2 regions of the Clostridium sartagoforme genome follow, and region 2 is predicted to be linked to the other one. Evidence: predicted binding sites of a transcription regulator. Region 2 holds the regulator's gene; the other holds the start of a gene.
The links. Region 2 encodes Rex, which represses fermentation and respiration genes when NADH is low (regulators of the CRP and FNR family bind a similar motif). Its sites were predicted from a motif close to ATTGTTAANNNNTTAACAAT; they were not measured.

Region 1 (16,494 bases), on a different contig from region 2:
TATTCATTATTTTTGTTACATCTGCAACCTTTTCTTTGCCTGTAACAGATAATAAATCCTCATATTCCTTACAGAAGCTTTCACCTCTCTTTAAATATTCAGCATATAACCCCTTTGCAAATAAATTTCCAAATGCATATGGGAAGTTATAGAAATTATCTGTTGCATAATAATAATGAGGTTTCCAAGTCCACATATATTTATGCAAGAAATCATTATCAAGACCATCTCCATAGGATTCTTTTTGAGCTTTTAACATTACATTATTGATTTCTTCCACTGAAAGAGAGCTTTCTTTTCTCTTTTCAAAAATTTCAGTTTCAAATAAGAATCTTGAATATATATCAACTATTACTTGATTACAGTCTGATATTTCTGCTTCTAAAATAGCAAAAGCCTCTTCTTTACTTGCACTTTTAACAGCTCCTCTTTTTACTAATATCTCACAGAAATTAGATGCTGTTTCAGCTAATGTCATTGGATATTCTGAATTTAAAGCAGTTTCATTTTTTAAGCAATGACTATGAAATCCATGTCCAAGTTCGTGAGCCATGGTTACAACATCACTAAAACTATTTCCATAATTCAGTAATATTCTGCTTTCATTTATAGTCTTTATGCTTTCACAAAAAGCACCACCAACTTTGCCTTCTTTAGGCATAACATCTATCCAACTATTATTAAATGCATTAATAGCAAAATCAGCTAAATTATCACTAAAGTTTCTAAAGTTCTTTTCAACAAAAGCCTTTCCTTCTTCATAAGAAAACTTCATTTCTTTGTTTATTACTGGTGCATATAAATCATAAAATGGCAATCCATTTTTATGACCTAACATTTCCGCTTTTCTTCTTAAATATTTTCTAAATGAAGGCAAGCTTTCTTTTATAGCTGTAAGCATTGAATTTAAAATATCTTCATCCATTCTAGATTCCTCTAAAGTCATATGAAGAGGTGATTTATACCCTTTAAGCTGAGTAGTAGTTAAAACTTCTCCCTTAATTCCATTTAATGCTGCTGCAACTCCTTCTTCAATTTTTTCATATGACTTAATTTCTGCTTCATATGCCTTTTTTCTTAAATCTGCATCTGGACTATATGCCATATTTAAAATAACAGTTAATGGTAATGTTTTATCTTCATTATCAATATTAATATCAACCTTATGTGTTGATATTAAATAATCCTTATAATTTAACCATGCCTCTGAGCCAGTATTTCTCATTTTAGCAATTATAGCTTCTTCTTTTTCACTTAGCATATAATTATTTTTTTCTATTATTTCATTTATAAAAAATTTATGTTTTCTTAATAAGTCTGATGATTTTATTAAACTATCTATATCTTTTATATTTGCTACCCATTTATATATCTTTGTTAATGGCTCTGCTAGAAGCCCATATTTAGAATTTATTACATCTAAATATTTTCTTCCTTCTGCATTCTTTGAATCAGTACTTAAAGTTAAATTAGCATAACACCCTACTCTATTTAAAAGTAAATTTATATTTTCTAACTTATTTATTAATTCTTCTAATTTTATTAAATCATTTGATTTTTCATCAGTAGATTTAGCGAACCTTTTAAGTTCTTCTATCCCATCATCTACTTTCTTTAAATCTGTAATAAATTCTTTTGAAGTAAATGATGGATATATATTTTTTAAACTCCATTCTAATGACATTTTTATGCCCCCTTTAATATTATTTTTAATACTTATTTTAAATTATATTATTAAATTAAATCGAATTCAATTAATTATACTTATATTGAATAATTTTTATTTCTAAATTCTGATGGCGATATACCTACAACTTTTTTAAATGTATTAGTGAAATGGCTTTGATCATGAAATCCTAATAATATGCTTATTTCTAGTATGCTCTTTTCACTACTTAAAAGTAAAGTTTTAGCTCTTTCAATTTTCATTTCTCTTAAATACTTCATTATAGATATTCCCTTATATCTCTTAAAACATGTTGACGCATATCCTACCGATATATTTAAATTATTACATATCATTTCTAATGAAGTATGATTTTCTATATTTAAATGTACCGCTTGCAAAAGTTTATTAGCTGTGAAGCTATCAGTGATTTCGATATCATTTATAAGTAAATCCATATACTCATTTATCATTTCCATTTCTATAGTTTGCAAATTACTGATGTTATTAGTTTCTTTAACTTTTCTATAAAATTTATTATAGATTGTATGAAGATATTTTTTTGAAATTCCACTTCTAATAATTTCCCTACTATAAATAGCATTCCAAATTATTAAATCATCTTTTTTATGTTCTTTATCTACATCATCTCTAATCTCTGACTTATGCTTTTCTTTAACTATCTTTATTATTTCTTCTTTATTTCTAGACTCCATTAGAAATGATATCTTATTACTAAAAATATTGAAATCTGATTCAAAACTTTCATATCCATCATTCATTAGTATCTCTCCATTCTATAACTTTATAATAATTATATACATATTATATTTTAAATTTACAAATTTAATCAATACACTTTGATATAATTTTATTAAAATATACAATAAAAGGAGTAATTTATGAATAAGTTAGCTGTTTATCATATATCAGATATTCCCTATGCTTATGCCAAAAATGTAAATACCTTAACTATAAGAATACGTACTGCTAAAAATGATTTGAATAATTGCTACATTTATTATAAAGATAGATTTGGAGATGAATCTTTTATAAAGAAAGAAATGTATCTAATATCTGAAGGAGAATTATATTCATACTATGAAGCTGACTTGTCAGTCGCTAAAAATAGGTACAAATATATATTTGAACTTATAGACAAAAATAATGTTAGCTATATTTTAGATGAACGAGGTTTTAGAAAATCTACTTATGAATATATTGATGCAAACTCATTTCACTTTCCTTATATATCTGCCGATGATGTCTATAATGAGAATAAAATTTTACAAGAAGCTATAGTATATCAAATTTTTCCTGATAGGTTTTTTAAAGGATTTAATAAAAGTAACCCTAAGACTATATCAGAATGGGGAGATGAAAATATAACTTTCAAATCTATTTTTGGAGGAAATCTACAAGGAATAATAGATAAATTAGATTATATCCAATCTCTAGGAGTAAACTTAATATATCTTACTCCGGTGTTTAAATCTACTTCTAATCATAAATATAATACATGTGATTATTATAAAATTGATGAAATATTTGGAGATAAAGAAACAGCCAAGTCTCTAATAGATAAATGTCATAAAAAAGGGATTAGAGTTATATTTGATGCTGTATTTAATCATTCAGGAGACGATTTTTTTGCATTTCAGGATATTATAAAAAATGGAGAAAAATCAAAATATAAAGATTGGTATCTTATAGATAGCTTTCCTATTAACCAAGAAGCCCTTAATTATTATACTTTTGCAAATAATATATCTAAAATGCCAAAATTGAATATTTTAAATGAAGAAGTAAGAAACTATCTTATCAATGTAGGTAAATACTGGATTAATGAGATTGGAATAGACGGTTGGAGATTAGATGTAAGTGATGAAGTTAGTCATAGCTTTTGGAAAGATTTTAGAAAAGAAATTAAATCAATAAATAAAGATGCAATTATAATAGGTGAAATATTTCATAATGGTTTTGCCTTTCTAAAAGGTGATGAATTTGATGGTATTATGAATTACACTTTCAAAAATGCATGTGTAGATTTCTTTGCTAAAAGAATAATAAATGCAAAAGAATTTTTAAGCATTTTATCCGAAAGTAGAATGTTATATATGAATAGCATATCAAATCAAATGTGGAATTTATTAGGTAGTCATGATACAAAAAGGTTTATTAACGAATGTAATTTAAATTTTTTATCTATGAAACTTGCTATAGTTTTTCAGTTTTCTTATATAGGGGTACCCTATATTTATTATGGTGATGAAATTGGTTTAACTGGCGAAGATGATCCTTTTAACAGAAAATGTATGATTTGGGATGATTCTAAACAAAATAAAGACTTATTAGACTTGTATAAATCCTTAATAAAACTTAGAAAAGAATATAAATCTTTAGTTTATGGTGCATTTACCCCCATCTATTATGAAGATAATCTTCTAATTTTTAAAAGAGATTTATGTGATGAATCAATTTTAATATGTTTAAATAGAAATGAACAAAAAGTTCACACTAAACTTAATTTTAATATAAATGGTTTTGATTTAATAAATAAGTCTTCTTTTAATGTAAGTAAGCTTGAAAATATAAACTTTAATCCTATGGAATATAAGATAATTAAACTTAAATAAAAAAATAGGTAGATTTTATTTAATAAAATCTACCTATTTTTCATATCTTAAAAGTCTAATATATAATTTTTATTTTGACGCTGATTCCAAGGCTTTATTAACAGCTTCTATTACGCCTTTTGATGAATTTGTTGCTCCTGAGATAGCCTCAACACCTTCTGTGCTTTGCTTTTCGATTATTTCTGGAACTAAATTTTCCTTAACACCATCAACTAAAGTTTTAGTTTCATTATGTTCAACTAAATTCACTTCTAATATCTTTCCCTTTTCAACCTTAACCTCTACTTTTATTTCCCCTGAAGCCCCTTGCCCTTCACCTGTGTAAGTTCCATCAGTATATTTCCCACTACCACAGCCAACTAAAATAGTTGCTGATAATACTAGTGTACTTAATATTGCAGTTATTTTTTTCATTTTTACTCCTCCTACAATTAAATCCTATTTAATGAATGCTGCTGCATTTTTTCCAGCAGTTCTACCAAAAGTAACTATATCAGCTAATGCATTTCCACCTAATCTGTTTCCACCATGAACTCCTCCAGTTACTTCTCCTGCTGCAAATAGTCCTGGAATTACTTTTTCATCTTTATTTAAAACTTCAGCATTTATATTTATCTTTAATCCACCCATTGTATGGTGTACCGCTGGAGTTACAGGTATTGCATATACCTTTCCTTCATTTAATTGTCTTGGAAGATCTTCTCTATTAAATTCTGAATCTTTTTTATCTAATGCTGCTTTATTGTATTTATTAATTGTTTCTACCATTGTATTCTTATCTATTGATAACTTTTCTGCTAATTCTTCTACAGAATCAGCTTCTGTAACTAATCCCATATTAAAATATTCTTCAGTTGCTTTTAAGCTCTTTCTTAACCCTTCATCAAAGAAGAGATACGCTATTCCATCCTTTTGTTCTAATATAGCCTTTGAAACTACATCTCTTGTAAATAATTCATTTGTGAATCTTTTAGCATCCTTATTAATAAGAATCGCTCCATTACCTCTTACAGCTTCAGTTACCATTACAGCCTTTTCTGGAACAACTGTTGGATGTGTTTGGATTTCTTCCATATCTACTAAATCAGCTCCAATACCTTTTCCAAGGACTATTCCATCTCCAGTAGCTCCATTGTGGTTAGTTGTTGCAAATCCTTTTAAATCCTCTTTATAGCTAACTACCATTTCTTGATTCGCTGAAAATCCGCCTGCTGCAATAATTACAGCTTTTGTATTTATAGTGTACTCTTTTCCTTCTTTATTAGTAACCTTTACTCCAGAAACATTACCCTCTTTATCTAAAACTATTTCCTTTACTTCATTCCATAATCTTAAATCAACTTTTTCTTTTTCAGCAGCTACCTTTAATGTATCTACTAAATGAGCTCCAACAGCGGCTCCCCCTGTTGGTCTGTGAGTTCTATAATTTGTAGCTCCTGCCATTCTACCAACATCTGATAAATCAGCACCTAAATCAGTTAACCATGCAACTGAATCCTTTGCCTCATTAGATAGCTTTTCTACTAATTCTGGATTATTTTTTTCATATCCACCCTTCATAGTATCTTCATACATAATTTCTATAGAATCTTCTATACCTTTTGCCTTTTGTTGTTCAGTTTCAGCTGCATTTAAGCCACCTGTAGCTCTATTTGTATTTCCACCAACCATTGGCATCTTCTCTAGAAGAACAACATTTTCTACTCCGTCTTGTTTAGCTTGTACAGCTGCAGATAATCCTGCACCACCAGCTCCTATTATAACTATATCAGCAGTTTCCTTTTTTCCACCACAACCAACTAGGATTGATGGAACTAAAATTAAAGCTGACATTACTAATGCTAAAGCTTTCTTTTTCATCTAATATTTCTCCCCTTAATCTTTAAGTTATTTACAGCATTAGTATATTAGTTAATTAATAGACAATCAATATTATGGTCTTATTGTTTATTTTGGTCTTTTTGTTCTTATTTTTTAAGCATATAATAATTAGTTGGTCTTCCTATTTTTCCATATTCCTGATTTATTTCAACTTTACCTTCTTCCGCCATCTTTTCTAAATACCTTCTAACAGTTACCCTAGCAAGGCCACTTCCTTTGGCAATTTCCTCTGCAGTTAAATCTTGTCCCTTTTTCTGATTCATATAACTTATTATTTTATCATATGTTTTTAGATTTAAACCCTTACTTAGTTCTTTATCTTGCATTTCATCACCTGTACAATTTGTACTAATATTTAATATATATTGATCTATATAATCTTGGTTTATATTATCTAAATTTGTTAATTCAATAAATCTATTTCTATAATTAGATAAGGCTTCTTTAAATCTTTCAAATTTAAATGGCTTTATTAAATAGTCAACAGCTCCATATTTAAAAGCTTCATCAACTGACGATTTACATTTATCCGCAGTAATTAAAATAGTATCTACCTGTATCTCTCTAGATCTTATCCATTTTAGTAAATCTATACCTTTTCCATCCGGCAAAAATATATCTAACAAAATTAAATCTATTTTTTCTTTATCAATTTTAATTTTTGCTTCTTCTATGCTACTTGCATCTCCTACAACTACAAAGCCTTCAAGTTTATTTAAAAATCTTCTATTTATATCTTTTACCATTGGATCATCTTCAACTATAAAAACTTTAATACTATTCATTTTTATATTTCTACCTCCCAAGTCGTAATTTTATCAGAAGTTAATTTTAAAGTCCCATTTAATGATTCTATTATATTTTTTATATTGTATAAACCAAAGCCTCTTAAATCTCCCTTTGTACTAAACCCTCTTTCAAATATTTCATCTTTAATATTATCATCAATTTTACTTCCATTATTTTTTACTATAATCTTTATCTTTTCATCTTGGAAAATTCCAATATATATGTATCCATTTTCTATAATTTTTGCTTCTTCAATAGAATTTTCTAAAAGATTTCCTATAATAGTTAATATATCTTGAACTCTTATATTATTAGGAATAAACTTTAAATGAGAATTTTCATCAACTTCAAACTTTATTTTCATTTCATCTGATTTATTATATTTGGAAAATATCAACCCTTGTATTGATGGTTCCTTTATTTTACTTAGATTATCTGTAACTATTCCTCTAATTCCTGTAGTGTGAAAAATATATTCTAAAGCCTTATCAGTCTCATCTAATTGTATTAAACCAGCTATTGTATGTAACTTATTCATAAATTCATGATTTTGTGCTCTTAAATTCCACGTTAATTCCTTTACTCCAGTTAACTCCTCTGCCATATTATGAACCTTTGTAAAATCTTGAAAGCTAGCAATTGCTCCTACAACCTTACCATATTCACCAATGATGCTATAGAAATTTCCCATTATTATTATATTATTTTCTAACCTTATTTCTTTATTAAATATTCTACTTCTTCTATACATAACTTCAAATAATAGATTTATTATTTTAGAATTTATTTTATTACTTGAATTTATATTCAGTATCTCTAAAGCTTTGTTATTTATTACCGTCACATAACCTTCGTCATTTATTGCTATTAATCCTTCTTCTATATTATTAATTATAGATTCTTTTTCTCTTAATTGATTAGCTATTTCTTCTGGCTCTAATCCATAAATATCTTCTTTTATATTATTAGCTAACTTTTTTGCTAAAAATATTATTATAATAAAAACACCTATAAATACTGGTATTAATCCTTTTATATACTCTTTAACCTCGCTTCTCAAGTCCCTTTTTAACATCCCTACAGCAACAGCCCCAACTTGCACACCATCTTTATGCACTGGTACAAATGCTCTTATAGATTTCCCTAAATGCCCCTCGCCTTCTGATACATATGTTTCTCCATCTTTTAAAACTAACTTTTCATCGCCACCTAAAAACCGTCTTCCGATATTATCTGGAATAGGATGTGAATATCTTACACCTTCGGTATTCATTACTGTTATAAATAATAGTCCTGTTTTTAGTCTTACTCTTTCAGCAAAGTTTTGAACTTTCAAATGTCTTGGATCTTCGCCATCTGCTAATTCCTTCTGAATCATGGGATTCGCTGCAACTACAAAAGCGGTATCAGTCAAACTCTTGCCTATTGCTTCAGATACTTTATTATTTATAATTGCTATTGAAAAAATGCTTATAATTAGTATTACTGCTATAAAAATACCAATTGTAAGCCTTGAAATTTTCTTTTCTAAAGTCATTCTTATACCTCTATACTATAGTTATTATTTTTGCCACAATAATTATACATTAATATATAAAATGTAACAAATAAAAAAGTGGACATATGTAAATTTGCTTATTCTATCCCTCTAATCTAGGTCACTGCAAACTTTCATATGTCCATTGAAAAACTGAAGAAATTAAGTTATAAAAAGGATGAGAAAATTCTCATCCTTTTACATTGGCTTTATTATACTTAAAACATAATTCTTAAATTCTTCAAAACTTCCAGTTAGTATAGAAGCTCCCTTATTTATTTTTTTACTATTAAAATTATATTCTGCGGAACCATAGTTAAAACTTGCACTTGAAACTATAATACTTGTATCTATAACTCTATAATTAATTTTTGACATTACTATATTTTTGCAAAATTCTATAAAATCATTTGCTTTATCTATATCTTCATTCCCTAATACGTTTAATGTAAATTTAAATAATTCATATCCTCCAATAAGAGGAACCATTTCTCCATTTAAAATATAAAATACTTTACTCATATTATAAAAATATTTCATATTTCCATAACTCATAGTTCTAAATTCATAATTAATATCTAAATTACTATTATTTAATGCTTGGAATTTTTCTGCTATTTCATCCCACGCCTTTGCTTCTGCACTTTTATTATTATTTATAATACTTTTAAATTGAGCAAAAGCATTTTCTAAATCTTTATCTTTATTTACAATTGATCCATTTACAGCTACACTATATTCATTATTTTCATATATTAATTCCACTTTACTATTCATAATTAAACTCCCCTACCTTCAAAAATCTTATTATTATTTAATAATTATTATTATATCATATTTTGTTTTAAAACTTCAAGGGTATAATTCTTTATATTATGATAGTTATACTTTTTTGTAAGTATTTATTCCAGGTAAGATTACTTTAAAATTATCATCTTTTATTGAATTTACTAACTTAACTTTTCCAACTCCATAAAAAGCCTTTTTCATTCTTAAAAATCCTCTTCCATTATTTAAAAATCTTTTGTTGTTATCTAATGTTATCAACTTTTCGTAAATCCACATATTTCTTTTGCTACTTCCAACTCCATTATCTAACCTTTCAATTAATGCTCCCGGACTAGTTATTGATATGGATTTATACCCTATGTTTACTTCTATAATCTTATTTATACTGGAGTACTCCCTATATAAAACTGCATTTTTTATGCCTTCTACTATTGCAGAAGTTGGATACTCCTTAGGTAAAATATTAAAAAGAACTTTTTCTGATTTATCTATCATATTTAATATACTACCTTGAATTACTGTAACCTCATCTTCACTTTTATTAATTCTATTTATTATCTTTATCATATTTTGAGGAATCCATAAGCTATTATAATTTGAAAAAACCAACAATCCACCTAAAGTACAATTCATATTTTCACTTTCTTTTTCTCTATAAGCTATTCTTGAACTTTCTAAAAGAAACTTTTTATTTTCATTGTTTAATTCTATACCTTTATTATAAAAATATTGTTTAAGCAAAATTTCATCTAAAAATGAAATATCACTTTTAACTATTGTAGAAGTTTCCATAAAGAAATCTAAATTTTCTTCAAAAGCTTCAATTAGTTCCTGCTTTCTCATAGTATCTGTGGTAGATCCTCTTCTTATATAAAAAGCTCCACTTTCTCTTATTTGATATGGTTTTTGTTCTCCTGAATAAATAGTTATTACACATATACTTTTATTTTCTATATTTATTGTATCAACAGATATTGGAATAGGTGGTTCACACCTTGATGAAACTATTTGTTGTACTTGTTCTTCTTTTATTATTTCATCATCTTTTAACCCAACAATTTTTTTACTTTTATCTTCTACTCCAATTATTATATAACCTCTTCCACCTCTAGAATTTGCAATAGCAGAAATATCTTTTGCTAATTCCTTTTTATTACTTTCATATTGTAAGGATAGCCTTAATTTAAAATCTAGCTTTACTCCTTCATCCTTTTTTATTAAGGAAAGTAACCTTTTGCTATCCACTAAAATATCCTCCCATCTATAAAACTATTATATACTGATATAGTACTATAAAAATAAAAGATCAGACACATAAATTTTGCCCAATCTTCTTTCTTTATTATATTTAATTAATAAGCTTTTTAATATTATTAATTAAAATAGATTCTTCTATCAAACCTATATTATCCTTTACTATATTTCCATCTATATCTATAAATATAGTTCTTGGTATCGATTGAACTACATATGCATTAGTAGCACTTAATTTTTCATCGAATAAAATTTTCATATCTAAATTATTTTCTTTCAAGTAATTTATTGCTTTTTCCTTAGTTTCTCTTTCACCATCTGTAAGGTTTACCATAAATATTTCTACATCTTCACCATATTTCTTCATAGCTTCTTGAAAATATGGCATTTCAGCTTTGCAAGGACCACACCAACTTGCCCATATATTTACTACAACTGGCTTTTTTCCTTTAAAATCTGATAGCTTTATAGCCTCCCCATTTTCATTATAGACTTCAAAGTCTGGTGCTTTTCTTTTTTCTGCACTACTGTTTTCTTTGTTATTTTCAATAGGCATATATCTTCCCGAAAGATATCCATATCCAAACTTTACAATAACAAATAATAAAATTAATGATACTACTATTAGTATTAATTTCTTTGTATTATTCAATTTCCTTTCCTCCTAATTAAAAGTAAGTAATGATAATAACTTATTTAAGTAACCTGTCATCATAAAAATTCCTATTATGATTAATAGTATTCCTGATATTGTATTTATAATTTTATAATTTTTCTTAATAAATTTGAAAGCTCCCTTTAGTGTCTCAATTAGTATAGCAGAAATTATAAATGGAATTCCAAGTCCTAAACTATAACTTAGTAACATAAAGGTTCCTCGAACAGAATCTTGACTATTTGCAGCTAACATTAAAGCTGATCCCAGAAAAGTACCTACACAAGGTGTCCATCCTACTGCAAATATCATTCCAAATAAGATAGATGCTGTTAAATTAAGATTGTTTAAATTATTTTTATTTTTTAATTTAAAGCTTCTTTGCAAGATATTTATTTTCAAAATCCCGATATAGTTCAATCCAAATATAATTAATAGCGCTCCTGCTATAACATTAAAAGTTTTAATATATTTTTGTATAAATACACCAAAACTTCCTGCTGCTGCTCCTAATAATGTAAAAATAATTGAAAATCCAATTACAAATCCTATAGAATTCATTAATGCTTTATTATTATTTCTTTCTTCATTCTCCTTATTATCTCCCATAAAATATGAAATATATATAGGCAACATTGGTAAAATGCATGGTGAGATAAAAGTTATTATACCTTCTAAAAATGAAATAAAATAGTCCACAACATCACCTCTTTTCTTTTGGATAGTATATCATAATATTAGGAATTATTGAATAAGTTATTTTTTTAACCTATAAAACATCAAATTCTCAATAAAGTTAAACTCATATCAAAATGTAGCTTTAGGAATTGAAGTTTCTTCTTATACAAGACTATTCGCCTTTAATTTTATTTGTGAAATATAAAAATAGATATTGTAAACTAATATAGCCTATAATATCTATTTTCTAAAAATTCTTCTGTTATTAAGTTTTTTATCTTATTTTTCTAAATTTAACTTTATAACTTCTAAATCCTCTTCATTTATTTCAAGTAATTTTATTATGGTTTCTTCATCTAACCCTAAATTTCTAAGATTTAAAAATCTAGTTGTTATTGTTTCTAATTCAACTTCTCTCTTGACTCCCACTTAAAATCCCCCTTTTTTGAATTAACAATTAAAAATGCACAATAGATTTAAATTGTGAATATAAAGGCTACGATAAATAGATATATTTCATAAGCTAAATAGCTACGCAAAGAAGTACTAGGCTCGGAGAACTACTATGCCAAGAGTTTTGGTTAAACTCGCTGCGCTCAGACAAACCAACAACACTAAGGCATAGTAGCTCTTCCTTCACCAAGCACCTCTAGTTTCTCGCTATATGCTTATTTCACCGTCTATTTACCTTCGCCAACTTATATTAAGAATTTAAATTAATAATAAATTAAGTTATTGGTAAAAAATAATTGGTGAGGGACATTAAAATTTAGTTAAGCGTAGCAGACTATAATTTAACTTGTTCCCTGTTACCTTTTACCTGACACCTGTTCCCTTATTCCCTGTTACCTAAAAAAATAAAACAACTGTGCACTGTGCCTTGTGAACTGTGAACTGAAAAATGCTTGTCATTTTTTTACTATTCTTCATCATGGTTGAAGTCTTTTCCTGATTTCATTGCTATTCTTTCCGCCACTAGATTTTTCAATAAAAAGTTAACGGTCCACTCCCTTGATGTTTCTGTAACTGTAGCTTTTAATACATTATTTATTCTAAACTTCTTAATATTTTCAATAAATGTTCCCATCTTTGCACCTGGAATATTATTAAATATTATTGCTTTATTTTTTACTCCATCTTCTGAATCAGATAATATATTATTTTCTAATATATCTTTTACAATTGAATTTCCATTTTTATAATTTAATATTATTTTATCTTTTATTCCAAACATTCCTGCAAGATTGCTAATTGTTTTTACTTCCTTTGCATTAAAGTTACATAAAATAATACAGCTTCTTCCATCTCTTACTTCTGTATCTTTCATATCTAATTTTTCAAATGACATATTCTTCTCCTTTTCATTAAGTATATTATATATTTATATAATATATAAATACTAAAAATTAAGCAATATTGAATTTTTTCTTATAATTTTATTATGTATATTTAAAGCTTAATTTTGAATAGCAAGACTTCTATATAAACTTTTTATTGTTATTATTAAATCAAATATTATTACAAAACTGAAGATAAGATTTGATATTCTAAAACCCTTTTCTAAACTTAAATATATACTATTTATTATAGGTTGAACTACATTTAAACCTATATAGCATAGTACAAACCAATAAAAAGAAAATCTTAGTGTTATTAATCCTTTATAGTTCATCTTAAGATTTGAATAATCCCAATATTGTTTGTTAAACATTTCCTTTAATAAATACCCACTTATAAACTCTACTGCTGTAGGAACTATAAAATATAGTATAAGCTTTAATACTATGTTAATATTAAGATATTTATCACATAATACTAAAATAGTAAAAGCAATTCCATACATTGGTTTATATGGCCCCTTCATAAATCTTTCTTTATTAAAACTTCCAGATACAACATAGCTATACAAGCCTTCAATTAACCATCCTATAATTGAATATAATATTAAGTTAAATATAATAAAATTTATTATAGTCATTATATACACCAACCTTTAGTAATTTTAACTTTAGTTTAACCAAAATATCTTTATTAATTCCCCCTTCCCCCTTTTTATTTTTCTAACAACTTCTTTTTTAAACTCCTATAATTACTATCTTTTTTATAGTGTAACTTTTATAATTTGTAAGAATAAAATGGAATTATATATTATTTGTAAAGGAAATGAGAAAAATAGAAAATAATAATTATAAAAAAGTTAAGCTTATATTGTTAGTATTACTAGGGGCTAACTTAATTGTTGCCGTTTCTAAAATATTAATTGGTTTAGTAATAAATAGTTCCAGTGTAATGGCTGATGGGTTTCATTCTATTTCTGATAGTGCTTCAAATATAATAGGTATAATAGGTATTGTTTTAGCATCTAGGCCTAAAGATAGCTCGCATCCATATGGTCATAAAAAATTTGAAACAATTGCAAGTATGTTCATTGGAACTATGCTCTTATTTATATCTTTTAGCGTTATTAAATCTTCAATTTACAAGTTGTTTAATCCATCTATACTAGAAATTAATGTAGAGAGCTTAGTTATTATATTATTAACATTATTTATTAATATATTTGTTGCAGTTTATGAAAACAAACAAGGAATTAAACTTAATAGTCAACTACTAATTGCAGATTCTCTTCATACTAAAAGTGATATATTTGTTTCTAGCGGAGTTTTAATAACATTATTATGTATAAAATTAGGATTTCCTCCTATAGTTGATACAATAACTTCTTTTATAGTTTCTCTTTTCATACTTCATGCTTCTTACGAAATATTTAAAGATAATATTTCTCCTTTAACTGATAAAGTAATATTAGATGAAGAAATAGTTATTGATATTTTAGAAGAATTTGATGATATTAAAGATGTTCACAATATACGCTCTAGAGGTTTTAAAGATTATGTGTTTTTAGATATGCATATTAAAGTTGATTCTAATTTAAATATTGATGAAGCACATAGTTTAGTTCATAAAATTGAAAATACTTTAATTAACAAGCTGGGCAAAAAAATAGATGTAATAATTCATGTAGAACCAAATAAAAAATAACTTTATTTTATCAAATTAAAATGACTAGTTATAAAATATAAAACATATAACTAGTCATTTTTAAGTTAAAAATATTGGTTATTCGGTGGGTTCACCTTAATATATTCTATTATGTTTAAGTAGTACTCTCCATCATATTCTATTTTTCCTAAGACTTTTATCCATTGTCCATCATTAAAGTTATCTTTACTAATTGACTTTAAACCTATAATTACAGAATCTGCCACACAACAATTCATTTCTTCTCTTGCTAAAAGAAACTTTTGTTCATTATTATGTCTATGAACAAATCCAGTAAATATTATATATTTTCCTAAAAATTCTTCTCCACCCTCATCTATTTCTTCTATTATATGATGATTTTCATACGATATTTCTAGAGCCTCATCTGCTATCTTATTTTTAAAACTATAAACATTTATATTCATACTCTCTTGTATTATAAAATCATTTAATAATATAAATACTCCTATTGTTAAAGTCAATATTATTGGTAGATAGCTAATAGAACTATCTTTTCTCGAATTGAAACTTATTACTTTATATATTTGTGCTAAAATAAGTATCGGTAATATTATTAAAGCTATCCATAAATTCTTTGCAGTTTTTGCGCTTAAAAACCTATATATATACCCTGAAAATAATAAATATCCAATAAATGTTGTAAGCAGTATTAATATTAATAACCATATAAACTCATCCACATTAAATTTCTTCATACTACCTCCTTATATGATTATTGATAAAGCTATTGAAAAACCTAGTACAATTAGGGGAATTAATATTATAAGCTTAAGTGCAAAGCCTTTCTTAAAATAAGATCCAATTATTATAGAATTTTTCAAATCCAGCATTGGTCCAAGTATTAAAAATGCTGAAGTAGCTGGTAATCCAAAATGGTTTAAAAATCCTCTTGCTATAAATGCATCTGCTTCTGAACATAAAGAAAGTAAAAATGATAATGTCATCATTATAATTATAGGTATATACTTTCCACCTGACATTATATTTAACATATCTTTATCAACCATTACTATAAATGAACTAGATAAAAAAGAGCCTAATATGTAATACTTCAATATATTAGAAAATTCCTTATTAGCGTGTTCTAAGCATAATCTTATTTTAGATTTATTATAAAAATAATTAGTTGCTACACATCCACAATCACACATGGTATCATAATTATTGTTATTTTTTATTATATCCTTATTCTTTGTAGATAATATATCCATTAAACTTCCTATTACTATAGCACATACTATTCCCCCTAAAACTCTTATTAAAGCCACTTTTATTCCACTAAATGCATAAAAAGTTGATAATATAACTACAGGATTTACAATAGGAACAGAAAGCATGAAGACTATTGCTACTCCAATGGGCACCCCTTTTTTTATTAAGCTTTTTGCAATGGTTACTATAGCACATTCACATATAGGTATAAAAACTCCTATTAATGCAGCAAATAACATAGATATAAATTTATTTTTAGGTAAGATTCTTTTTACTAACTCCTCTGAAATATACATTTGTATTATTGCTGAAACTAAAGCTCCAATTAATA
Region 2 (16,494 bases):
GACAGAGGATATCCATCAATTGAATTTGTTGATTTCTTAGAGAAAAATAATATAAAATACTTATTTAGATTATCCTCAAATAATTATAAGCAAGAACGAGAGAATATGAGCAAAATGGATGGACCTGTAAAAATAATACATGTTAATTTTATATTAGTAAAAATAAAAAAAAGCGTCCAGAAGTTGTAGAAGCACTAAAAATAAAAGAATCCACCAATACTAGAATTCTTTCTTAAATGTTATCTTCTTGGTAGTCCATTACTCTAATGACTAATTTACCATTTGAAATTTTAGTTTATATTAAGCTTAAGGGATTTAGATATTTAGATATACAATATAATTAGAACCGTATAAAATTTAAGAAAATAATTATATTTGATAGAAATGAAATTAATCATTCGTATTAATAGGTGTAAAAGCTTTTATAGGAGGAAGGATATGAAAGATGAAAAAATCGTTAAGTTAATTAAAAAGAGAGATGAGAGAGGATTAGAATTATTAATTGATACTTATGGTGGATTAATTACGTCTATAATAAGGAAACATTTATATAATCTTTATGATAAACAAGAAGAATGTATTGATGATGTTTTATTGGCTGTTTGGAATAATATTAATAGTTTTGATAATTCAAAAAATTCATTAAAAAACTGGATAGCTGCAATATCACAATATAGGTCTATTGATTATAAGCGGAAATACTTGAAATTATTTAATGAAGAGCTTGATATAAAGCAAGTTGAAAATAATCTTGTTATAGACAGTAGAATTATTCAAGAGGAACTAAGTGATGAGATAGAAGAATTATTAATCTTTTTAAAACCAGAAGATAAAGAATTATTTATAAAAAGATATATAGAAGAAAAATCTATCCAAGAATTGGCTCAAGAAACAGGTATTAAAGAAGATGTAATTTATAATAGGTTATCTAGAGGCCGTAAAAAGTTAAGAAAAAAATATAAACATTTAACTATTGGTTAGGAGGGATAATGAAATGAAAAATGATTATGAATTATTAAATGAAACTAAAGTTGATTTTAGTAAATATGAAAATATTGAACTTAATGATTTAGAAAAGAAGAAAATGAAGAATGGGTTAAGAGGAAAAATTTATATTAAAAAGAAATATAACAGAAAGATAATAGCGGTAGCATCGACAGTATTAATAGTAGGAGCTATGACTATTAATACAACAGTAGTTAGAGCCACCATAGGACAATTAGGAAATAAATTAGAACAGTTTCTTGGTATTAAAAATAATAAAGTTTATGATGACTATAAAAAGGTTATAGGAAGTAGCGTTAAAGATAAAGATATTACATTTACACTAAATGAATTTTTAATAAAGAAAGGTACGGCGATAGTTAATGTAAAAGTTGATACTAGAGAATTTAAAAAAACTAAAGTAATTACAATTTTCCCTAATATATATATAGATGGTGAAAAGATTAGTAAAGGAGGATCAACAATCTATAAATATAATGATGATGGAACATATGAGATGCTTCATCAGATAAAATTAAAAGATATAGATATAAATAAAGATATAAAGGTAGATATAGAGTATTCAGGGGGAGAGTATAAACAAAATGGCAAGGAGAAGGGGATTTATGGTAATTGGACATTTAGTATTAATGATAATGGAGAAAGAATAACTCAAAATACTAAAGAGATAGATATAAATAAGGTAATTGATTTAGGAAATGGATATATATATAGTATAAGAAGTATTGCAGTATCACCAATTGATATAGTATTAAAATATAATACTACACTAATGGATGAGAAAAAAATAAAAAACGAAGAATATAAATACAGAGATATATCATTTACAATAATGGATACTAATAAAAACGTATTAATATTAGAAAATGGTATAACTTCATCTGGAGATATGATTACAGGTCATATTGAATGTAGCATGTTCCTAGATAACGAGGTGCAAGACAAGCTGTTGATTGTTCCATATAAGGGGCCTGATAAAAAATATGAGTCTGTAGAAGAGTTAATAAAGAATAGAGAATATATTTTTGATGAGGCAATAGAAATAGAATTAGAGTAATAGAATTAAGGCTATTAAAATGTCGCATTTAGGAAATGAAGAAACTTAGATAGATCAATAAAATATATTGAAGTATATAGAAATAGTATGCTGTTTATTATTTAAAGAATTTGCTTTTTGAAATTGTTAAGAAATATTTAAAAGAAGATGGCGAATAGTTTTCTATGAAACATGAAGAAATTGCTTATATAATTAATGAAACTACGGAAATTTCCAAGGAAATAGCGAAAGATGTCAAAGCTGTTGTTAAAAAAAATGATGAATTAAAATTATGAAAAGATAAAAAATATAACTTAGCAATTCTTAATTATTCATCCTTAATTATCCATTATTCATTACAAAATAGAGAGGCTTTTGCTTCTCTATTTTATTTTAACTATTTTTATGTAAACATATTCTATAAAATCTATGATAAAATATATATATATTGATTAATTAAATTAAGGAGGATTAAACTTGGGAAATGGAGTAAGTATTCAGTGTAAAAAGTGTGATTATAGTACTACGTTATTTGAAGGATTGGGAAGTAGAACGCAAGACTTTGAAGTATTTAGACGAGAGCTTACTAAAAAAGAAAATGAAATTATAGACTTTATAATTAATAATAATAATATAAATAAGATATTTCATTATAATGTATACACAAAGTGTGAGAAATGCGGAGATTTATCAACTGTTCCTTATGTTGAAATTAATTATGATAATAATAAAGTATTTAAATTAGATTATGAATGCAAATTATGTAAAGGTAAATGTAATTTAATAAGTGAAGAAGAAGTAATAAATAGCAAATGTCCAATTTGTAATTATGAACATCTTCAGAGTGTTAGAAACATATTTTGGGATTAACATTAAATAAAATTATAAAAAAATAATATAAAATTTGGAGGGGTTATTTATGTTGAAAAAATTAGCTTCAGATGCTTTAGGACTAAGTGATATTGGAAAAATAATTGATAAAAAGGACTTTAATAAGGTAGATGCAGATGATTATATAATGCATGAAGATGGAGAGCAAATATTTTTTCTTATAAAATCAAGAACTGATGAATATTGTTTTACTAATCTAGCGCTTATTCATGTAGATGGAACATCTGCTGTAAGTAAAAAGAGACTTGTAACTAGATATGATTATTATAAAAATATTATTAGAAGTGTAGCTATAGAAACCGCAGGAACTATAGATTTAGATTGTGAAATTAAATTTATTATTGGAGAAACTAAGTTTTCTATAGATGTAGATAAAAATCAAATAGAACAATTAAAGGATTTATATAAATCATTAGTTAGAATATCACATATATCAGATGAAAATGACATTATGCTTGGTAAATCTGAAGAAACATTAAAGATAGCAGCAAGTGCTTGTGCATCAAGTAAAGTAGTTGATGGTAATGCTGCACAAATATTTAAAGATATAAATGAGTATGCATTTAATTGGACGAAGATAAGCAGAGAAAATTATATTAAAAAAGATTTTACAGATGTATTTAAGAATTATATTAATAATTAGAAATAAGCTAAAATGACAAAAATAAAGGTAGAGAAGTATTAATATTTCTCTATCTTTAATTATTATATTTGAATTGTTCAAAAATAAATTCATTTTATACTTTTCTTAAGTTTAACTTAATATTAAAAATTTGAATTTAAAATATAAATAATTTATTGTATAATCAAAGAAAAAATTAGGAGATGATTAAATAATGGGTGTAGAGAAAAAAAGGGAGTTTATAATAAATACAATATATTTTTTAATTATTGCAGCAATAATTTATATAACAATTAAATATGGATTAGGTTGGTTTTTTCCATTTGTAGTTGGGTTTGGAATAGCATTTATATTAAAACCATTAATTAATTTCATATCAAAAAAGTTACGAATTAATAGAAAAGTTGTTGCTGGAATAACTGTACTAATATTTTATACAACTGTAGGAGCACTATTTACATTAATTATAGTTAAGATATTTGTAGCATTAAAAGAAGTTTTTATGAAGTTACCTAATATATATATAACAACAATAGAACCTTCAATATTTCAAATATCAAGTAACTTTGAAGAAATATTAGTGAAATTAGATCCAGCTTTAATGCAAGCTATTAGAGATATGATATCTTCATTAACTAAATCATTAGGAACAATAATAACAAATATATCCTCTGGTGTAGTTTTATTTGTATCATCAACAGTTTCCTCAGTACCATCATTTTTTATTTTGGTAATATTTTCAATTATATCATCTTTCTTCTTTGCGATGGATTATGTAAGTATTACAAGTTTTATAACAAGGCAATTTTCAGAAAAAAGTTCAAGTATTATATTTGAAGTAAAAAACTATATAGTTGGAACTTTATTTAAATTTATAAAAGCCTATTCAATAATTATATCGTTAACTTTTATAGAATTAGCAATAGGACTTTCGATTTTAAAAATTGAAGGGGCGATTACAATAGCTCTTCTTATAGCCTGTGTAGATGTATTACCGGTGCTTGGAACTGGTGGAATAGTAATTCCATGGATATTAATAGAATTAATTAGGGGAAACATAGCTTTAGCAATAGGATTAACAATACTTTATGTTGTAATAACAGTAGTTAGAAATGTATTAGAACCAAAGGTTGTAGGACAACAAGTAGGATTACATCCAATAATCATGCTTATGTGTATGTTTATAGGTGTAAAGATATTTGGATTCCTAGGGTTATTTGTATTACCAGTAATAGTTATAATTTTAAAGAATCTAAATGATAGCGGAAAAATACATATATTCAAATAATTAAAATAAGATACTAAAAATACACAAAGTTAAGAAAATATATTTTAATAAGTAAGTAAATAATTAAAAATAAAATTAACAAAAAATGGATAGTTATTTATAATAGTTAGTAAAGATAATTTAAATCTTATATGATAATAAGTGGACATATATACAGAAAAACATATTTGTTTTCTATTTGAAATAGTATTATCATATAAATATAAAATAAAAGCGAGGTGAGAAACTATGATGATGAATACTCACAAAGCTTTAGCACAAAAATTCATAAATAGTGTAGAAGAAGATAAAGTCTTTATAATAAATGAAGGACATTTTATATGGGGTAATTTAAAACCTGATTCTGTATCAAAATATAAATTTAAAAAACATTATATAGATGAAAGTTTTAATATGATTACTAAAAAAATAGAATTTTTATCTTCGTTAACATTGGATGATATTTATAATAGGTATTCACCAAATAAATTTAATCAAGAATTAGGTGTTGTATGTCACTTCTTATGTGATTATTTTTGTATTCCTCACTTTCAAAGATGGGAATTTAAAAGTGCTAATGCTATGAAAGAGCATGTACTATACGAAAATGACTTAAATAAATTTTCTAAAGGTTATAATATTAAACAAGATATAAATTATCATCTAACCTCAGAAGAAATAAGAAAATATATTATGAATTTACAAAAAGAGTATCAAGGTAAAATTTCTTATGAAAAAGATTTACTTTTTGCTAGTCATATTTGTACAACAGTTATAAATATGGTACTAAATGAAGTAGTTTTAAATCAAAAATTAAAAGAGCATATTGCCTTAGTTATATAGAGAGTCAATGACTCTCTATTTTTTTTAAAAATTTTAATTAGAATATCTTTATAATAGTTGACATTTTTGTGAAAGTTAGCATATAATATTATCAAACAAACATATGAACAATTGCTCATATGTTCAAGGAGGATATTATGGAAGAAAATAGATTAGAAAGTTGTAATTGTACAATAATTCATAAAGATGTTGTTGAGAAAGTAAAAGAATCTATACCAAATGAGGAAAGTTTATATGATTTAGCTGATTTATTCAAAGCTTTTAGTGATTCTACAAGAATAAAAATATTATGTGCCTTGTTTCAAGAAGAGTTATGTGTATGTGATTTAGCAGCATTATTAAGTATGACACAATCAGCAATTTCACATCAACTAAGAGTATTAAAATCAAATAGATTAGTTAAGTTTAGAAGAGACGGAAAAGTTATATATTATTCATTGGCAGATGATCATGTTAAGCATATATTTGATGAAGGATTTAAGCATATTATAGAATAAGAAAGTGGTGAAAAGTATGAGTAGTAATGAAGTAAAACTAATTTTATCAGGGTTAGATTGTGCAAATTGTGCAAATAAAATAGAAACAAAAGTGAATAACTTAGATGGTATTAATGAAGCTACTTTAAATTTTGCAACATCTACTTTAATTATAAAGCTAAATGGAACAATAGAAAGAGAAGATGCAATTAAAGAAATAAAATCTATAGTAAATAAATTAGAGCCAGGTGTTAAAGTATTTGATAAGGATGAAAATAGAGCAATTAACAAAGAAGATGTTAAGAAGTGTACAAGTGAGTCTTGTTGTAAACCGGAAAATGATATTGATAAAGAAAGTCATAACCATAATGAAAAACATTCACACAGTCATTCACATGAACACTCCCATGGACATTCACATGATCATTCTCATGGGAATGCAGTAGGTCTAAAAGAAAATCTTAGATTGATAATAGGGGTTGCAATTTATGTACTTGCTATAATTTTCAAAGAAGAGTATCCTATATCAATAATTCTTTTTGCTAGCAGTTATGTTTTAATTGGAGGAGATGTAGTTTTAACTGCTTTTAGGAATATATTAAGAGGGGAAGTTTTTGATGAAAACTTTCTAATGACAGTAGCAACTTTAGGAGCATTTTTTGTAGGAGAGTTTCCAGAAGGAGTAGCTGTTATGTTATTCTATCAAATAGGAGAGATATTCCAATCATATGCAGTTAATAAGTCAAGAAAATCAATTACTTCACTTATGGATATAAGAGCTGACTATGCTAATCTAATAAAGAATGGCAAGGAAGAAAAAGTTAATCCAGAAATAGTGAATATAGATGATTTAATAGTAATAAAGCCAGGGGAAAGAGTGCCATTAGATGGTATTGTAATAGAAGGAATAAGCTTTGTTGACACATCAGCACTTACAGGAGAATCAGTGCCAAGAGAAGTTTTAGTAGGAGAAGATATTTTAGCAGGTTTTATAAACACTAATGGTGTCTTAAAGGTAAAAGTTACTAAAAGCTTTAAAGAATCAACAGTTTCTAGAATACTAGAGTTAGTAGAAAATGCTTCTAATAAGAAGGCACCTACTGAGAAATTTATTACTAGATTTGCTAGAGTATATACTCCAATAGTTGTATTTTCAGCATTAGCATTAGCAATAATACCTCCTTTACTAATTAAAGATGCAAATTTCTATGATTGGATTTATAGAGCATTAATATTCTTAGTAGTATCTTGTCCATGTGCATTAGTAGTTTCAATTCCTCTTGGGTTATTTGCAGGAATTGGTGGTGCATCTAGAAAAGGTATATTAGTTAAAGGTGGAAATTATTTAGAAGCACTTAAAGATGTTAATACTGTTGTTTTTGATAAAACAGGAACATTAACTAAGGGTGTATTCAAGGTAACAGAAATAAATAATGTTGATATATCTAAAGAAGAATTAATAAAGGTTGCAGCTATTTCAGAAAGTTTATCAAATCATCCAATAGCACAATCTATTATAAGAGAATATGGAAAAGAAATAGATTCACAAAAGTTAAGTAATTATGAAGAAGTATCAGGACATGGAATTAAAGCATATATAGATTCTTTAGATGTACTAGTGGGAAACTACAAACTAATGGAAAAGTATAATATAAAATATAATAATGTAAATTCAATTGGGACAATAGTTCATGTAGCAATAAATAATGAATATAAGGGTAATATAGTAATTTCAGATGAGATAAAAGAAGGTTCTAAATCAGCAATAGAAGGATTGAAGAGTATTGGTGTATCTCAAACAGTTATGTTAACTGGAGATAATAAGTCAGTAGGAGAAAAAGTAGCAGCATTAGTAGGTGTTGATAAAGTATTTGCTGAATTATTACCAGGAGACAAAGTTGAAAAGGTGGAGGAGTTAATTAAAAATAACTCAACTAAAGGAAAAGTCATATTTGTAGGTGACGGAATAAATGATGCACCAGTTTTAGCGAGAGCTGATATTGGAGTTGCTATGGGTGGTATAGGCTCAGATGCAGCTATCGAAGCAGCAGATGTAGTACTAATGAAAGATGATCCTGAAGCGTTAGTTACATCAATTAAAGTAGCAAGAAAAACAAACAAGGTTTTATGGCAAAATATAATCTTTTCATTAGGAGTAAAACTTCTTGTATTAATTTTAAGTGCTTTTGGAATGGCAAATATGTGGGAAGCGGTATTTGCAGATGTTGGAGTTACTGTAATTGCGGTAATAAATTCAACAAGATGTCTAAAATAAACAAAATTTCATAGGTAAACTTTTTTTATTGACAAATTTCATCATATTAAATATAATAAACTAGGTTGAGAACTTTTTAGGCAAAGGGAAGCATACAAGATCATTATCTTGTTTACAAAGTACGTAGAAGCTTTGTATAAATTAAATAGACTTATGTATAACGGATCTGCTACGTTATACATAAGTCTTATTTTTTATTATTTTATAATAAAATTAAAAAACAATAAAAATATGGAATTATAATAAAAAACATATTAAAATGGAGATAATAAAATATAAAGTAAGATAATATTATAAGTTTATAAGTTTCTTTAACATATGATGGAATATGTTTTAAATTTCTAATAATAGTGGTAAAATAACTATTGTAAATAAGAATAGTATTATTTTAATATATAATAATAAAGAGGATTAGGAGAAGATTGTTATGGATAAGAAAAAGAATATTTCTATGGCTGTAATAAAAAGATTGCCAAAATATCATAGATATTTACAAGAATTATTAAGAAATGATGTAGATAGAATATCTTCAAAAGAATTAGGTGAGAAAATAGGCTTTACTGCATCTCAAATAAGACAAGATTTAAATTGTTTTGGTGATTTCGGGCAACAAGGATATGGATATAACGTAAAAGATTTATATAATCAAATTAGTTTGATCTTAGGTTTGAATAAAGAATATAAAGGTATAATAATAGGTGCAGGAAATATAGGGCAAGCGATAGCTAACTATAGTAGATTTTCTCAAATAGGATTAAATATTGAGGCCATTTTTGATGCAAATCCCAAATTAATAGGAATGAGAATAAGAGATATTGAGATAGAAGATATAGATGTGTTAAAAGATTATCTAAAGGATAATAAAATTGATATAGGTATAATTTGTGTTCCAAGAATAAATGCACAAAAGGTAAGTGACATATTAGTAGAAAATGGTGTTACAGGTATATGGAACTTTGCACCTGTAGATTTATTAGTACCAGAGGAAGTGACAGTTGAAAACGTTCATTTATCGGAAAGTTTACTAACATTGATATATTTACTGCATGATAAGGATGAAAGTAAGTAATTACATTTTTTATTTGGATTAAATTACAAATAGTTATTGCAAAAGGAAATTTAACAGTTTATAATAATAATTGAAGCAAATGCTTCAATTATTTTTTAATTTAGATTGTTATAAGATTAACAAATTGTTGATTTATGATACACACTAAAATAAAAATAATTACTTATAAATTTAGAAATATTCAGATAATAATCGTTTTTATTAAACAAATTTAATATAAGATAAGCAAGATAAAGGAGGATTTTATTGTGGAATTAAAAAATATAATTCTTGAAAAAGAAGGAAATCTAGCTATAGTTACAATTAATAGACCTAAAGCACTAAATGCATTAAATTCAGAAACTTTAAAGGATTTAGATTTAGTTTTAGAAAACTTAGAATCTGATAAAAATATCTATTGTGTAGTGTTAACTGGGGCAGGAGAAAAGGCTTTTGTTGCTGGAGCTGATATTTCAGAAATGAAAGATCTATCAGAGGAAGAAGGAAAAGAATTTGGTCTTTTAGGAAACAAAGTTTTCAGAAGATTAGAAAAATTGGACAAACCTGTTATTGCAGCAATATCAGGATTTGCACTTGGTGGTGGATGTGAATTAGCTATGGCTTGTGATATAAGAATAGCTTCAGAGAGAGCAAGATTTGCTCAACCAGAGGCAGGTCTTGGAATAACACCTGGTTTTGGTGGAACTCAAAGATTACCAAGACTAGTTGGAGAAGGAAAAGCTAAAGAACTTATTTATACATGTGCAATGATAAAAGCAGATGAAGCTCTTAGAATAGGATTAGTTAATAAAGTTGTTCCACTAGAAAGCTTAATGGATGAAGCAAGAGCTATGGCAAACCTAATAATAGCAAATGCTCCAATAGCAGTTAAACTTTGTAAGGATGCTATAAATAGAGGAATGCAAGTTGATATGGATAGTGCTATTGTAATAGAAGCAGAAGACTTTGGAAAATGCTTCTCTACAGAAGACCAAAAAGAAGGAATGACAGCATTTATAGAAAAGAGAAATAAAAACTTCTTAAATAAATAAAAAAATAACTATAACTAACTTACAATATTTAAAAGATAATATAAGTAAAAAGGGTGCAATATCGAGGAGGTATAATAAATGAATTTTCAATTAACTAGAGAACAAGAATTAGTAAGACAAATGGTTAGAGAATTCGCTGTGAATGAAGTAAAACCAATTGCTGCTGAAATTGATGAAACAGAAAGATTCCCTATGGAAAATGTTGAGAAGATGGCTAAGGTAGGAATGTTAGGAATTCCATTTGCTAAAGAATATGGTGGAGCTGGTGGAGATACACTTTCTTATATTTTAGCAGTAGAAGAATTATCAAAGGTTTGTGGAACTACAGGTGTTATATTATCTGCTCACACTTCTCTTTGTGCTTCATTAATAGATCAATTTGGAAATAAAGATCAAAAAGAAAGATATTTATCAGACCTTGCAACAGGTAAAAAACTTGGAGCATTTGGATTAACAGAGCCTGGAGCAGGTACAGATGCAGCTGGACAACAAACTGTTGCAGTATTAGACGGAGATCATTATATATTAAATGGATCAAAAATATTTATAACTAATGGTGGAGTAGCAGAAACATTCATAATATTTGCTATGACTGATAAGAGTAAGGGAACAAAAGGAATTTCAGCTTTTATAGTTGAAAAAGCTTTTGAAGGTTTCTCAATAGGTAAAAAAGAAGATAAGCTTGGAATTAGAGCATCTTCAACAACTGAATTAGTTATGAGTAACTGTAGAGTTCCAAAGGAAAATTTAATTGGACAAGAAGGGAAGGGTTTTGGTATAGCTATGAAAACTCTAGATGGAGGAAGAATAGGTATAGCAGCACAAGCGTTAGGAATTGCAGAAGGTGCTTTTGAAGAAGCAGTTAATTATATGAAAGAAAGAAAACAATTTGGAAGACCATTAGCAGCTTTCCAAGGATTACAATGGATGATAGCAGAAATGGATACAAAGATTGAAGCAGCAAGACATTTAGTTTATAAAGCAGCTTTCTTAAAGGATGCAAAACTTCCATATTCAGTAGATGCAGCAAGAGCTAAGCTTTATGCAGCAGAAGTAGCTATGGATGTAACAACTAAGGCTGTTCAAATATTTGGTGGATATGGATATACTAAAGAATATCCAGTTGAAAGAATGATGAGAGATGCTAAGATAACTGAAATATACGAAGGAACTTCAGAAGTTCAAAAGATGGTTATTTCAGGAAACGCTTTAAGATAATAGGGGAGGATTTATAAATGAATATAGTAGTTTGTTTAAAACAAGTTCCAGATACAACAGCTGTTAAAATTGATCCAAAAACAGGAACTCTTATAAGAGATGGTGTACCATCAATAATAAATCCAGAAGATAAGCACGCATTAGAAGCAGCTTTGACTTTAAAGGATAATGTAGGAGGGAAGGTTACAGTAGTAAGTATGGGGCCTCCTCAAGCACAAAATGCGTTAAGAGAAGCATTATGTATGGGAGCTGATGAAGCTATACTTATAACAGATAGAGCTTTTGCAGGAGCTGATACATTAGCAACTTCAAAAACTTTAGCTGGAGCAATAAAAAAATTAGAGTATGACATAGTTTTCGCAGGAAGACAAGCTATAGACGGAGATACTGCTCAAGTTGGACCAGAAATTGCAGAACATTTAGATATACCTCAAGTAACATATGTTCAAGATGTTAAGGTAGAAGAAGATGGATTATTAGTAAATAGAGCTTTAGAAGATGGATATGAGTTAATAAAAGTTAACACACCAGTTCTTTTAACAGCTATAAAAGAATTAAATAAACCAAGATATATGAATGTTAAATATATATTTGAAACAGCTAAAAAGGAAATACAAATTTGGTCAGCAGATGACTTAGAAGTGAATAAAGAAGAGTTAGGTCTTAAAGGTTCACCAACAAAAGTTAAGAAATCAATGACTAAAGAAGCTAAAGGTGCTGGAGAAATAATAAATGAAATCCCACAAGAAGCTGCAAAATATGTATTAGGAAAATTAAAGGAAAAGCACTATATCTAAGATATATGGGAGGTAAAAAAAGATGAGTATGGCAGATTACAGAGGCGTTTGGGTATTTGCTGAGCAAAGAGAAGGGGAACTTCAAAAAGTTTCTTTAGAATTACTTGGTGAAGGAAGAAAAATTGCTGACAAATTAGGAGTAAAATTAACAGCATTAATATTAGGAGATAATATAAATCATTTAGCAGATACATTAGGAAGACACGGAGCAGATGAAGTTATAGTTGCAGAAAATGAATTATTAAAACACTATACAACTGATGGTTATACAAAGGTTATTTGTGACTTAGCAAATGAAAGAAAGCCAGGAATTTTATTTATAGGTGCAACTTTCATAGGAAGAGATTTAGGTCCAAGAGTAGCTGCAAGATTATCAACAGGATTAACAGCTGACTGTACAGTTTTAGATGTTGATGTTGAAAAAGCTGACTTATTAGCTACAAGACCAGCATTTGGTGGTAACTTAATGGCTACAATAGCTTGCCCTGATCATAGACCTCAAATGGCTACAGTAAGACCAGGAGTTTTCTCAAAGCTTGCTGATGAAGATAGAAACTTTACTGTAGAAAAAGTAGAAGTTAAATTACAAGATTCAGATATAAGAACAAAAATAGTTGAAATAGTAAAAGAAGCAAAAGATATTGTTGATATAAGTGAAGCTAACTTTATCGTATCAGGAGGTAGAGGAGTAGGTTCAAAAGAAAACTTTGCTATTTTAAAAGAATTAGCAGACGCACTAGGCGGAACAGTAGCAGGTTCAAGAGCAGCTGTAGAAAATGAATGGATAGAAAGAGATTATCAAGTTGGTCAAACAGGTAAAACAGTAAGACCTACTATATATATAGCTTGTGGTATTTCAGGAGCAATCCAACACGTTGCAGGTATGCAAGATTCAGATTTAATAATAGCTATAAATAAAGATGCATCAGCTCCAATAATGAAAACAGCTGATTATGCAATAGTTGGAGACTTATTAAAAGTTGTACCAGAAATGACAGCTCAAGTAAAAGCAATGAAAGAAAACTAAAAATAGGAGGGTTTTGAAGATGGAAAAGATTTTTGTAATAGGCGCAGGTACTATGGGAGCAGGAATAGTTCAAGCTTTTGCTCAAAAAGGATATGAAGTAATAGTTAGAGATATAAAAGATGAATTTGTTGAAAGAGGAATAAACGGAATCAACAAAGGATTAACTAAGTTAGTTGCTAAAGGAAAAATGAGTGAAGAAGATAAGGAAGCTATACTTGCAAGAATAACTGGAACTACAGATTTAGCTCTTGCTGAAGATTGTGATTTAGTAATAGAAGCTGCAGTTGAAAATATGCAAATTAAAAAGCAAATATTTGCTGAATTAGATGGAATTTGTAAAGAATCTACTATATTAGCTTCTAATACATCATCTTTATCAATAACAGAAGTTGCATCAGCAACAAAGAGAGCTGATAAAGTTATAGGTATGCATTTCTTTAATCCAGCACCTATAATGAAGTTAGTAGAAGTAATTAGAGGAATAGCAACTTCTCAAGAAACTTTTGATGCTGTTAAGGAATTATCAGTGGCAATAGGTAAGGAACCAGTAGAAGTAGCTGAAGCTCCAGGATTTGTTGTTAACAGAATACTTATCCCTATGATTAATGAAGCTACTTTTATTCTTCAAGAAGGAATAGCATCAGTTGAAGATATAGATACATCAATGAAATATGGTGCAAATCATCCAATGGGACCTCTAGCATTAGGAGATCTTATAGGATTAGATGTATGCTTAGCTATTATGGATGTTTTATACAATGAAACAGGAGATAGCAAATACAGAGCAAGTAGTCTTTTAAGAAAATACGTTAGAGCTGGATATCTTGGAAGAAAAACTGGAAGAGGATTCTATAATTACTAAGATTCCATTATAAAAATATAATTTTATTTGTTGAGGCTTATAAAGATAGAGAAGTTTATTTAATTTCTCTATCTTTATTTATATATAAGTAAATATTAGGCAAATTATATAAATAGTTAATAGTTTATTTAAATTATATAGATTATTATTAAGTATTAATTATCCATTTTTATTAGTGATATGATATAATTTATAAAGATAAAAACCATTAATATTTAGTTATACTTTTGGGGGAAAGGATAACTGATTTAGAATAGTTTTTTATATCTCGGGGATAAATAATATATTAGGGATATATTAATTACATATATGAGGTGAGGAAATGGATTTTAAAAATACAATATTTGAAGATAACAAGGTAATAATACAAGGTGTAAAGAACTTTAACATAAAGCAGATATTAGAGTGTGGACAATGTTTTAGATGGGAAAAAGTAAGTGATAACAATTATATCATTATTGCGTATAGAAGAGTTATAGAAGTAATACAAAATGATAATGAAGTTGTTATACTAAATTCAAATGAAGAAGACTTTAATAATATATGGAAGAATTATTTTGACTTAGAAAGAAATTATGATGAAATAAAAGATGTTCTTGCAAAAGATGAAATACTTAGAAAAAGTGTTGAATTTGGATATGGAATTAGAATTCTAAATCAAGATCCATTTGAAATTCTTATAAGTTTTATAATATCTGCAAGAAACAGTATTCCTTCAATAAAGAAAACTGTTAAGAAGATATGTGAAAAATGGGGAGAAAAAATAGAATATAAAGGAAATAAATATTATACATTCCCAACTCCAAAAGCAATTAAGGAAGCCAAACTAGAAGAAATACAAGAAACAGGGGCATCTTTCAGAAGTAAATACATAGTTGATACAATTAAAAAAGTAAATGAAGCCATAGAAGTTAAAGAAGATATGAAAGTAAGTCCTAGTAAGTATGAAGAAAGACCAGAAATATTAGATTTTGATTTAGAATATATTAAGTCATTAAGTGATGATGAATGTCATATAGCCCTACAAAAATTTATGGGAGTAGGAGCTAAAGTAGCTGATTGTATAATGCTATTTTCAATGGCAAAACATTCATCCTTCCCAGTAGATGTATGGGTTAAAAGGGCTATGATTCATTTTTATGTAGCACCAGATGTATCTCTAAATAAGATGAGAATATTTGCAAGAGATAAATTTGGAGCATTATCAGGAATGGCTCAGCAATATTTGTTCTATTACGCGAGAGAAAATAAAATTGAAGTTTAAATTTATATAGTTCACAGCGCACAGTTCACAGTTGTTTTGATTTTATAGGTAACAGGTATCAGGTAACAAGTACTAAATGTAAACTATAGATTTATTTTGCAAATCAAGCTTCTTAGGTAAAAGGTAACGTGGAATAGGCTCAATTATAGTTTGCTACAATTAACTAAATTTTAATGTCACTCACCAATTATTTTTTACCAATAACATAATTCATTATTAAGTTAAATTCTTAATATAATTTATCGTAGCCTTTATATTCGCATTTTATAACTATTGGAATTTAATAATAATAAATATATAATTAAATTGATAAGTTTTAATATAAAATATAAAGTAAGAAATGTAGATTATAGATAATAAGGGGCGTAATAGTACATTTAATATGCTTAATCAAATAATATAAATATTGTAGGGGGAAAAACAATGTATTATTTAGGAATTGATGGTGGAGGCACTAAAACAAAATACCTATTAGTAAATGAGGGTTTACAAAAGGTATGTGAAAGAGAAGGATCAACTATACACATTCATCAGGTTGGCGTAGAAGGAATAAAAAGCCAGCTTAAAGAAAATATTTCAAAGATATGTGAAGAAGTAAACATATCTACAAAAGATATTGCTTATGCTTTTGCTGGGGTACCAGGGTATGGTGAAAGCTTAGATGATATGGTAAAAATTGATAAAGCAATAAAGGAAGTTATGGAAGTACCATATTCAATTGATAATGATGCTGTAAATGGATGGGCTGGAGGAACTGCTTGTAAGCCAGGAGTAAATGTAGTGGCAGGTACAGGGAGTATAGCTTATGGAA

Region 1: ABDZ60_RS07820 (flavocytochrome c) is a predicted target of Rex. The motif match lies at 6,210-6,229, and genes of this name have one in related genera.

What each region holds. Positions count from the first base shown of each region.
Region 1 covers NZ_BAAACH010000016.1:66,897-83,390, forward strand. The annotation lists gene ABDZ60_RS07800 (M3 family oligoendopeptidase) at 1-1,684, opposite strand, end outside; gene ABDZ60_RS07805 (helix-turn-helix domain-containing protein) at 1,765-2,448, opposite strand; gene ABDZ60_RS07810 (glycoside hydrolase family 13 protein) at 2,569-4,302, shown strand; gene ABDZ60_RS07815 (FMN-binding protein) at 4,372-4,716, opposite strand; gene ABDZ60_RS07820 (flavocytochrome c) at 4,741-6,162, opposite strand; gene ABDZ60_RS07825 (response regulator) at 6,270-6,968, opposite strand; gene ABDZ60_RS07830 (ATP-binding protein) at 6,971-8,509, opposite strand; gene ABDZ60_RS07835 (hypothetical protein) at 8,708-9,286, opposite strand; gene ABDZ60_RS07840 (AlbA family DNA-binding domain-containing protein) at 9,392-10,543, opposite strand; gene ABDZ60_RS07845 (TlpA family protein disulfide reductase) at 10,647-11,204, opposite strand; gene ABDZ60_RS07850 (cytochrome c biogenesis CcdA family protein) at 11,217-11,906, opposite strand; gene ABDZ60_RS07855 (hypothetical protein) at 12,165-12,314, opposite strand; gene ABDZ60_RS07860 (DUF3783 domain-containing protein) at 12,805-13,233, opposite strand; gene ABDZ60_RS07865 (putative ABC transporter permease) at 13,342-13,863, opposite strand; gene ABDZ60_RS07870 (cation diffusion facilitator family transporter) at 14,049-14,927, shown strand; gene ABDZ60_RS07875 (TIGR03943 family putative permease subunit) at 14,993-15,646, opposite strand; gene ABDZ60_RS07880 (permease) at 15,656-16,494, opposite strand, start outside.
Region 2 covers NZ_BAAACH010000011.1:83,361-99,854, forward strand. The annotation lists gene ABDZ60_RS04145 (transposase) at 1-189, shown strand, start outside; gene ABDZ60_RS04150 (sigma-70 family RNA polymerase sigma factor) at 439-981, shown strand; gene ABDZ60_RS04155 (DUF4179 domain-containing protein) at 995-2,062, shown strand; gene ABDZ60_RS04160 (hypothetical protein) at 2,519-2,911, shown strand; gene ABDZ60_RS04165 (PH domain-containing protein) at 2,961-3,575, shown strand; gene ytvI (sporulation integral membrane protein YtvI) at 3,769-4,842, shown strand; gene ABDZ60_RS04175 (zinc dependent phospholipase C family protein) at 5,071-5,664, shown strand; gene ABDZ60_RS04180 (ArsR/SmtB family transcription factor) at 5,802-6,161, shown strand; gene ABDZ60_RS04185 (heavy metal translocating P-type ATPase) at 6,178-8,415, shown strand; gene ABDZ60_RS04190 (redox-sensing transcriptional repressor Rex) at 8,843-9,484, shown strand; gene ABDZ60_RS04195 (short-chain-enoyl-CoA hydratase) at 9,733-10,515, shown strand; gene ABDZ60_RS04200 (acyl-CoA dehydrogenase) at 10,594-11,733, shown strand; gene ABDZ60_RS04205 (electron transfer flavoprotein subunit beta/FixA family protein) at 11,751-12,530, shown strand; gene ABDZ60_RS04210 (electron transfer flavoprotein subunit alpha/FixB family protein) at 12,553-13,557, shown strand; gene ABDZ60_RS04215 (3-hydroxybutyryl-CoA dehydrogenase) at 13,577-14,419, shown strand; gene ABDZ60_RS04220 (DNA-3-methyladenine glycosylase family protein) at 14,742-15,683, shown strand; gene ABDZ60_RS04225 (N-acetylglucosamine kinase) at 16,107-16,494, shown strand, end outside.